DNA from 3 places in the Gordonia sp. PDNC005 genome. Region 3 is predicted to be linked to each of the others. Evidence: riboswitches for the same ligand, from Rfam matches in the RefSeq annotation. Region 3 holds a riboswitch; each other region holds the start of a gene.

Evidence for each region. A riboswitch is a leader RNA that binds a small molecule or an ion and turns the genes downstream of it on or off. The one in region 3 is predicted to bind cobalamin.
Region 1: it holds a riboswitch for cobalamin, as region 3 does, so the genes downstream of both, JVX90_RS11175 (ABC transporter substrate-binding protein) here and JVX90_RS12735 (ABC transporter substrate-binding protein) in region 3, are expected to answer to the same signal.
Region 2: it holds a riboswitch for cobalamin, as region 3 does, so the genes downstream of both, JVX90_RS04515 (CbtB-domain containing protein) here and JVX90_RS12735 (ABC transporter substrate-binding protein) in region 3, are expected to answer to the same signal.

The regions. Positions count from the first base shown of each region.
Region 1 covers NZ_CP070351.1:2,372,001-2,375,270, reverse strand. The annotation lists gene JVX90_RS11185 (VWA domain-containing protein) at 1-173, opposite strand, end outside; gene JVX90_RS11180 (hypothetical protein) at 400-1,128, shown strand; cobalamin riboswitch at 1,205-1,387, shown strand; gene JVX90_RS11175 (ABC transporter substrate-binding protein) at 1,445-2,470, shown strand; gene JVX90_RS11170 (iron chelate uptake ABC transporter family permease subunit) at 2,467-3,270, shown strand, end outside.
Region 2 covers NZ_CP070351.1:943,934-947,203, forward strand. The annotation lists gene JVX90_RS04510 (ATP-dependent helicase) at 1-1,056, opposite strand, end outside; cobalamin riboswitch at 1,115-1,251, shown strand; gene JVX90_RS04515 (CbtB-domain containing protein) at 1,291-1,512, shown strand; gene JVX90_RS04520 (CbtA family protein) at 1,539-2,345, shown strand; gene JVX90_RS04525 (histidine phosphatase family protein) at 2,345-2,872, shown strand; gene JVX90_RS04530 (hypothetical protein) at 2,808-3,270, opposite strand, start outside.
Region 3 covers NZ_CP070351.1:2,676,796-2,680,065, reverse strand. The annotation lists gene JVX90_RS12740 (CapA family protein) at 1-939, opposite strand, end outside; cobalamin riboswitch at 1,000-1,183, shown strand; gene JVX90_RS12735 (ABC transporter substrate-binding protein) at 1,219-2,184, shown strand; gene JVX90_RS12730 (iron chelate uptake ABC transporter family permease subunit) at 2,244-3,221, shown strand; gene JVX90_RS12725 (ABC transporter ATP-binding protein) at 3,218-3,270, shown strand, end outside.

The DNA.
Region 1 (3,270 bases), 300 kb from region 3:
AGCATCGAGTCCGATGCGTCGATGATCAACGCTGTCGGCGCGATCGCGGTGATCGCCTTGGACGTCGGAGCGGAGCCTGCGACTCGGGCCGGTGAGCCTTCGACGGAGCATCCGGCCAGGACTGTGGCGAGCGACAGGACAGCGACGGCGACCAGACGACGACGTTCGTTCACCAGCGCAGAGTACGTCCGCCGGGTCACTGATGATCGAACGCCAGGTCCCTATTACTTCGAACGGACGAACGACAGCACAGCGCCGTGTAGTACGAACGTGTGAACGCAGGTCACGATTGGGCACGCATTCATCACATTTCGGCACGAGACCGATGTGGCGAGAGTGATTTCACGACACCATCGTCTGCACCCGATCCCTGTTCTTCGTCAATTCTGGAGTGCCCTCATGAAGATCCGTCTCGCCGCCGTCGCTGTCGCCGCGTCCGCAGCCCTGCTCGGCGGTGTCGCCACCGCCCCGGCCCACGCCGCGCCCACCGGCCAATCCCTAGCCGCCAAGAACGCGCTCGATTCGATCAACCCCCAGCCGACGGACGCCGCAGACGTCACCGGCGGAATCGAAGCCGCGAACGCGATCCTCAAGCAGTTCGGTATCACTCCATTCACGCCCACCATCGGCGCCTGCACCGACTTCACCTTCCCGCTGGCGCTCGGCGGCGCAGTTCCGGGTCCGTACACGCCGCCTATCGGAGACCTGACGGTGCCGCTTGTCGACATCGACCTGAACGCGGTGCAGAAGGGCGAGATCCTGTACGGCTTTGTGCCGATCGGAGCCTTCAACGACTCCGGTGACAAGTCCGGAATGCAGGCGGCGTGGTTCAACATCAACACGATGAAGGGCGGTCTCGGTGCTCCGATGGGTGGCATCACGGATGTCATCCTCGACGGCGTCGCGAAGCGGATCGGCAAGCTCGCGCCCGGACTGAAAGGGGCCGCACAGCTCGCAGTCGACACGACCCTCAAGCCTGCTCTGAACCTGATTCCGTCCAACGGAGTGCGCGGCGGAATCGTCGACACCGGGTCGGGAACCGTGCTCTCCGCGATCTACGGATCGGTGAAGAAGGGCGACGCCACCTGCTACTTCTTCCCGTCGCTCGGCATCGCGACCGCGAAGTAGTTCGCCGGTACTCAGCAGCCGCCCTCCTCCGCCCATCGGCGGGGGAGGGCGGCGCTGTGTGCGGCGAGTGGCCGGACCGTACGATGGACGGGCCAGCGCGCCCGACGAGTCGGGTAGGGAATCCGGTGCGAATCCGGAACTGACGCGCAGCGGTGAGAGCGACGTTCCGGACACGATGCCACTGGTGAGAACACTGGGAAGGCGTTCGGCAAGCGGCAGACCTCGAGTCCGAAGACCTGCTGGCTCCGGCGGGCAGCGGTCCGCAGGATCCGCTGAGAGTCTCGCGAAAACAGACTCGGACCCGCTGAAGGACTCCATGTCTCTCACCGCACGTCATATCCTGATCGGCTCGACCGTTCTCATTCTCGCCGTCGCCGGATGTGGAGCGACCGATCCGGAATCGTCAACTGCCTCCGCCGAAGGCTTTCCGGTGACCCTCCAGAACTGCGGCCAGTCGGTGGCTGTCGACGCGCCGCCTCGACACATCGTCTCGCTGAACCAGGGCAGCACGGAGGTCCTGCTTTCGCTGGGCCTGGCCGACCGTATCGCTGGTACCGCGACGTGGACCGACCCTGTCCTCCCGTCGCTCGCCGACGCCAATGCACGCGTGAAGCGGATCTCCGACGACTGGCCGTCGTTCGAGGCGGTGCTCGCCGAGGAGCCGGACCTGGTCACGGCGTCGTTCGGTTCCACGCTCGGCAAGGGCGGCACGGCGCCGCGCCAACGGTTCACCGACCTGGGCGTGCCCACCTACCTCGCGCCGTCGGACTGCGAAGGCAAGAACGACTCCGGCGGGGACGGCTCCCGAGACGAACCGATGACCCTCGACTCGGTCTACAAGGAGATCACCGAACTCGGGACTCTCACCGCGACTGCGGACCGGGCGGCCGCGGTGATCGCGGATCTGAGGAGTCGCGCTCAGGCGGCCGCCGATTCGATCGATGCACGCGGGACGCGGGTCGCGTACTGGTTCTCCGACTCCGAGTCGCCTTATCTCGCAGGCTGCTGTGGCGCGCCCGGGGTGATCAGTTCCGCACTCGGCCTGAAGAACGTTTTCGACGACACGCACGACGAATGGCCGCAGATCAACTGGGAAGTGGTCGCGAGCCGTGATCCGGAGGTCCTCGTCCTCGGAGACCTGACGCGCGACATCCAGACCGGCGAATCAGCGAAGGGCAAGATCGCGTTCCTCGAGTCCAATCCGGTCACCCGTGAGATGGAAGCAGTGAAGAACAAGCGCTATATCCTGTTGTCCGGGGCCGCGATGAATCCCTCGCTGCGGACGGTTTACGGCATCTCGGATGTGGCGGCCGGATTGAAACGGCTCGGCCTGGGCCGATGATCCACCGCCTGCAGACCCGACCGACCGCCCTCGCCGCACTGTGGCTGGGCGGTCTGGTGCTGCTGATGATCTCGATCGGCTTCGCGGTGACGATCGGCCCTTCCGGTCTCGGCATGTCCGACGTCGCCGCGTCTCTACGCGCGGAGATCGTCGGCGGCACGTCCGGCTTGAGTCGGCTCGAGGAGTCGATCATCTGGCGGCTCCGGCTCCCGCAGTCGGTCCTGGCCGCCGCGTGCGGCGCGGGCCTCGCGGTGTGCGGCGGTGTGCTGCAGTCGTTGCTGCGGAACCCGCTCGCCGATCCGTTCGTCCTCGGCGTCTCCTCGGGAGCGTCGGTCGGCGCGGTGTCGGTGATCCTCCTCGGGGTGGGCGCGGGTGTCATCGGCATGGCCGGCGGCGCGTTCGTCGGCGCCATCGCCGCGTTTGCGCTCGTCCTTCTCCTCGCTCGGCTCGCGGGCGGCACGACGGACCGGGTGGTGCTGGCTGGAATCGCCGTGACGCAGCTCTTCTCGGCGTTGACCTCGTTCATCGTCTACACGTCCGCGGATGCTGAGCAGACCCGTGGAGTGCTCTTCTGGTTGCTCGGGTCGTTGTCGTCTCCGTCGTGGACCGAGGTCGCGATGTGCGGAGCCGTGACGGTGGCCGGGCTCATCGTGTGTCTGCTGTACGCCGGCGCGCTCGACGCGTTCTCCTTCGGCGACGATGCGGCAGCGTCCCTCGGGATCCACGTGGCGCGCACGAGGCTCGTGCTCCTGTCGGTCACGGCCCTGATCACCGCTGTGGTGGTCAGTGTCGCAGGCGCG
Region 2 (3,270 bases), 1.7 Mb from region 3:
CGCACGCTGGTCCTTGCTGACTGAGCCATGGTGCGCCCGAGCGAGTACAGGTGACGCTCCGCGGGTGGAGCCGGACGTCGACACCATCGACGGCATCCCGCCCGGGACCTGGGGATTCGTCGCGTCGAGGTCCACGGGGTCGCCCGCTCGTTCCACGGCGATCTCGTTGAGGCGAGCCGTCAGTCGTTCGGCCAGGCGTCGAGAGTTCGCGAACACGATCGTCGACCTGTTGCGTTCGATCTCGTCGACGATCGACTCCTCGATGAACGGCCACAGCGATCCGGCAGTGGGGGAGAACGCGTCGTCCAAGCCGTCGAGATCACCGGCGGAGGGCGGAGCCGGGATATTGGTCATGTCGTCGACGGGAACTTCGACGCGCAGTTCGAACGTCTTCGCGGCGGGCGGCTTGACGATCGTGCACGGAGCGGACCCGGACAGGAACTCGGCGACCCGCTCCTCCGGGCGGACTGTGGCCGACAGCCCGATTCGCTGTGCGCGGGAGGAGAGCAGGTCGTCGAGTCGTTCCAGCGACAGTGCGAGATGTGTCCCGCGTTTGGTGGATGCGACCGCATGCACTTCGTCGATGATCACCGTCTGCACCGACGTGAGTGTCTCGCGAGCCGATGATGTCAGCATCAGGTACAGCGACTCGGGTGTGGTGATCAGGATGTCCGGGGGTGTTCGCTGCAGAGCGCGTCGATCGGCTGTCGGTGTGTCGCCGGACCGAACGCCGACTGTGACGTGCGGTGGTTCGACGCCCATTCGAGCCGCGGTGTGTGCGATGCCCGTCAGCGGGGCCGCGAGGTTGCGTTCGACGTCCACGCCGAGCGCCTTCAGCGGTGAGATGTACAAGACGCTCACTCCCGGTCGGGGAGAGCCGGAAGCCTGCGTGAGCGAGTCGATGGCCCACAGGAACGCGGCGAGGGTCTTGCCGGAGCCGGTGGGTGCGATGACAAGGGTGTCGTCGCCTTTCGAGATGGAGTCCCATGCTCCGAGTTGCACGGGCGTCGGCGCGGCGAAAGCGCCGGTGAACCACTCACGGGTCGCCGGCTGCATGCGCTGAAGAACAGCTGCGCGTGTGGCCACGACTCCATTGAATCCCATGCCTCCGACAGTTCCGCGTCCGAGGCGCGGTACGCTGCCGAAATCCCGGTGCGGGAATTCGGTGAGAATCCGAAGCGGTCGCGCCACTGTGAGCCGAACCCGTCAGGGGACGGCGAGCCAGGTAACGCCCCGGGTGTGCATATCCACTGGGCGGACGCGAGATCCGCAGGACAGGAATAGATTCTCATGACCGTTTCATCGGTACAGACGGCGCCGCGAGCACTCGCGATCCCGGACCTCTCGGCGGCCTCGGCCGCGCTCACCCTCACCGCCACGGTGCTGGTCGCATCGCTTGCGTACTACTTCCTCGGCTACGACCAGGGCGCCGTCTCCGTCTTCGGCAGCGACACCCACGTCCACGAGTTCGTGCACGACGCACGTCATTTCCTCGGCTTCCCCTGCCACTGATCAACTGACAGGGAGAACAAGAGAAAATGGAACGCACTTTCATCGGTGCCGGATTGCTCAGCGGTCTGGTCGCCGGAATCGTCAGCTTCATCTTTGCGCGGATCTTCATCGAACCGCGGGTAACCGAGGCCATCGACTACGAGGACATTCGATCCCACGCGGAATCCGAACTCGCAGGCGGAGCGCACGACCACGGTCACGAACTGTTCAGTCGCTCCGTGCAGGAGAACATCGGAGCGGGAGTCGGCACGGTCGTCTTCGCGGTAGCGATCGGCGCGCTGTTCGCTGTCGCATTCACGGTGGCGTGGGCGATCATCGGCCGACGCAGGCCGGAGGCCGACCCGCGCACCCTCGCAGCGTCACTCGGTGGCGTCGCGTTCGTCGCGGTGATCGGCGTGCCCTTCTTCGTGTATCCCCCCAACCCGCCTGCGGTCGGCGAGGAGGACACCATCGGCGCCAGATCCGGTGCGTACTTGACGTTGACACTGGTCTCGATCGTTCTCGCGGTCGCCGCGGTCGTGCTCGCGATCTGGCTGTCAGATCGGATCGGAGGACTGTGGGCCGGTGCGTCGGCGGCGGTCGCCTATCTGGTCGGCGTCACGATCACCAGCGCTCTGCTCCCGAGCTTCCACGAGGTTCCCGGACCCGTCATGGACGGGGAGCGCATCGTTGCGCCCGGCTTTCCCGGGCAGGTGATCGCGGACTATCGCGTGTACGCCATCGCCCATCAAGTGCTGCTCTGGGTTGTTCTGACCGTCGTGTTCGTGGGTCTCGTCGGACTGATGATGCGACGAACAGCACTGGCGCGGCGTACGGAGTCAGTGCCTGCCTGATGGCGCTCACCGTGGTCGTCGCCGGCCGGACCGCACCCAACCGTGCGGTCCGGTTCGGTGGTGAGCACACCCCGATCGACGCCCGAGGCCTTCGGGACGTCGAACGTCTCGACGTCGCACTAGTCGACAACGTGCGAGTGGGACCGGAGACGTCGGTCCGCGAGACGGCACAAGTGCTGGGCATCGGCGTCGAGCCGGACCTGTCGTTGGCCACCGTAGACCTCGGACGCTGGTTCGGTCTCGAACCGCAAGACGTGCCGGTCGACGAGTTGGAGGCGTGGTTCACCGACCCGGATTCCCGTCCCCACGGCGGCGAGACGATCACCGAGTTCGTGAACCGGATAGTCTCCGCGACAAGGGGATTCGACGGGCTCGTCGTCGTGGCGTCGCCGGTCGCGCAGGCGCTCGCGGCTGATTCGCCCGGCGAGTACTTCCAGGTCTCGATCCGGCCGGGATCGGTGTTCACCACAGCGACGGCTCGCCCCGCAGGACCGTCCGACCGAGACGCCGCTGCCAGTCGCGGTTGAGCCACAGTTCCACGATCTCGGGTTTGGTCCCCGCCTGTCCGGCCCAGCGGTGAATGAGGTTCGAGTATCTCGCGTAGCTGCGCACCGAGAACTGCGAGGCGCCTGCGCCGACCATCCAGCCGTAGCGAACCAGGCTCGCCGCCGAGTAGGTGTCGAGCAGTTGTGGGCGGTCAGGGCCAGGACCGTGGATCGCCCATCCGTACAAGGACATCAGCGAGTGGCCGACACCCGGTGCGACAGGCCAACCGGACCAGTTGCGGAATGCGCCGGTCTCGACGAGTGTCGGCACTCTCTCACAAGCGTCGAGTGCTCGAACGATCATGTCGAACGGACGCGTGGTGTCGTGCGGGTCTCGGACGTCGGGAAATCGCCGGAGGCCCCCGCGGCCGCTGTGCGAC
Region 3 (3,270 bases):
GAGCCGAGTCTGCAGGATCATGGTCCGTTTGTCCGATGGGTTGGTGTTGCCTCCGAAGGAGAAGTTGCCGAGTGAGTAGGCGATCAACCTGCCCTTGTACGTCGACATCGACTGAAGCACGTGCGGGTGTGTGCCGATGACGGCGTCGGCGCCCTGGTCGACAGCGAACTCGGCGAGCGAGGTCTGCACCTCGTACGGCCTGTTCTCCGCCTCGATTCCCCAGTGGAAGAACGGGATCACCACCTGTGCGCCCTCCGCGCGCAGCGTCGAGAAGTCGGTGCGGACTTTGGCACGGAATGACGCCGTGTCGGCCCACGCTTGATATCCGACCAGTCCGACCCGGACGCCCTTGACATCGCGGATGACCCGGAAGTCATACGCCGAACCCTCAGACCCGTGTCCGGTTCCGACGTAGTCGACGCCGACGGCGTCCAACGTGCGTATGGTGTCGTCGAAGCCGGCCTGGCCGTAATCGAACGTGTGGTTGTTGGCCAAGGTGACGACGTCGATGCCGGCGGCGGGCAGGGATTCGGCGACCGCAGGGTCGCCGTAGAAATGGTAGGTCTCGCCGTCGCCCTTGTACCGTTCGCGGCGCTCGTCGGTCAGTGCGACCTCGAAGTTCGCCACGGTCAGATCGTCCGCGGTGAAGTACCGTTTCACGTTCTGGAAGAAGTAGTTCGGGGACCTGCCCGCACGCGCCCACAGCTCCGGAAGGGTCCCGCCGCCGAAGTCGCTGTCGGTGCCGAGGATGTTGTCGCCGACCCAACTGATCGTGATGGTCGTCGTGCTCGGACCGTTCCGCTGCCGCGCGACGGGAGTCCCGTCGGCGGCGAAGGCCGCACTGTCGGCGGACTGCAGCATCAGTGGAGCACCACTGCCTCCGACGGCCAGAACAGCAGTCACCAACACGGCACAGAGGCCGATTCGTACCGATCGCACCCGCACATCCAACCCGGTGGCGCAGACCGCCGCAAGCCGTCGAACGGTGTAACTCGGGTACTATCGCACCGACGTCACGGTGTTCGGGAAGTCCGGTGAAGATCCGGCGCGGTACTCGCCACTGTGAGCAGGTCCGGCGGGACCGTGAAGTTGACGTCTTCAGCCACTGGGCAGCGCCCGGGAAGGTCGTTCCGCCGGTAGACCCTGCGAAGCCAGGAGACCGGCCGTGACCGACCCCCCGAAGTAGGTTTTCCACGAGTCATGGAAGGCGGGCGTACTTTGCGTACCCGTTTCACAGTCGGCGCCTCGATCGCCGCGATGTCGTTGTTGTTGGCCGGATGCACAAGCACGAACGGCGGTGACGAGACGGAGTCCGGCGCCATCAGTCTGCAGAATTGCGGCCGCACCGTGTCGCTGACCGCCCCGGCGAAGGCCGCGATCACCCTGAACCAGGGCGCGACGGAGACCGCGCTGTCGATCGGTGCGGGGGAGCAGATGATCGGCACCGCGTACCTCGACGACACGATCGCCCCGCAGTGGGCCGCGGCCTACAACAAGATTCCCGTCCTCGCGAAGGAGTTCCCGGACCGCGAGACCGTGATCACGCGGAAGCCGGATCTGCTTCTTGCGTCGTACGGCACGGCGTTCGACGAGAAGGCGCTCGGCAGTCAGGAAGAGCTCGACGCGCTCGGCATCGCCTCGTACGTGTCACCGTTCGCGTGCAACGACAAGAGCAAACGCGCCGAGTCGTCGTGGGATGCGATCGCAGGCGAGACCTCAGACAACGGAGTGCTGTTCGGCCGCACCGAAGAGGCGGACGCGGTGAACAAGCGGATGCGTGACGTGCTCGCGCGCGTCGAGGCGTCGGCGGCCGGCCGTGGGAAGCGGATCTTCTGGTATGACAGCGGAACCACCACGCCGTATGTCGGCGGCGGGAAGGGCGGACCGCAGTTGATCATCGACGCGGTCGGCGCGCGGAACGTGTTCGCGGGCATCGACGGGAACTGGGCCGACGGCGACTGGGAGAGTGTCGTCCGGGCCGACCCTGACGTGATCGTTCTCGCCGACGCCTCGTGGGACACCGCACAGGCGAAGCGGACCTACCTGGAGAACGATCCGGTGCTGAAGAACCTGAAGGCCGTCAAGGCAGGGGCGTTTGTGGTTCTGCCGTTCTCGGCGAGCACTCCGGGGCCCCGCCTGATCGACGGGGCGTCCACCGTGTCCGACCAACTGGCGAAGCACTGACCGTCGCGCGATCGGCCTCGGTGTACGCGGGGTGGATCGTTATTCTGTCAGTCCTGCTGGTGCTGAGCATGGGAGTCGGCGTGCTCGCGGGCTCGGTCGACATCGGACTCGGCGAGGTGTACCGCGCCGTCGCCGGACAGTTCGGGCTCGGGTCGGGCGTTGACGCCAACACTGCCTACATCGTCGTCGACCTGCGTCTTCCCCGGGTGGTGGAGGGCGCAGTGGTGGGCGCGGGGTTGGCACTGTGCGGGGCCGTCCTGCAGTCGCTGACGGGAAATGTCCTTGCCGATCCCTACATCCTCGGCCTGGCGTCCGGGGCCTCGGTCGGCGCCACGGCTGTCCTCACGCTCGGAATCACCGTCGTCGGGCTGACCGGTGGTCCAGCAGTGGCGATTGCGGCGTTCGTCGGAGCGCTCCTGGCGTTGTTCGCAGTCTTTGCGATCGCGACCACGAGGACCGGCGCATTGCTGCCAGGCCGGCTGATCCTGGCGGGAGTCGCCGTCGCGCAAGCGGGTGCGGCACTCACCGCGATCATGATCCTGCGAGCGGATGTCGGAGCCGCCGACAGGGTCATGCGCTGGACACTCGGATCGCTGGCCGGCGCGCGGTGGTCGACGATGCCGTTGCTCCTGGCGATGGTCCTGATCGCCGCGGTGGTGATCGTCGTGTCGTCGAGGACCCTCGACGCGTTCGCTTTCGGGGAGCGCAGCGCCATGTCGCTCGGGGTCAACGTCACCGCCACGCGGTGGCTGCTCTACACGATCGTGTCGGTCTGCACCGCGGTGATGGTCGCGCACAGCGGGATCATCGGATTCGTCGGCCTCGTCGTGCCGCACGCGGCGAGGATGATCGTCGGACCTCTGCACGCGCGACTGCTCCCCGTGGTTCTGCTGGTGGGTGCTCTGCTCCTGGTGTGGGCGGACGTATTGGCCAGAACGGTGGTCGCGCACCAGGAGATCCCGGTGGGCCTGGTCACCGCCGTGATCGGCGTGCCGGTATTCGTGTGGCTGCTCCGGCGCAGAGGAGGCTCCGCGTGAACGGGCCGCCGCCGGATATCCGTGTGATCGATGCGAGCGTCCATGTGAA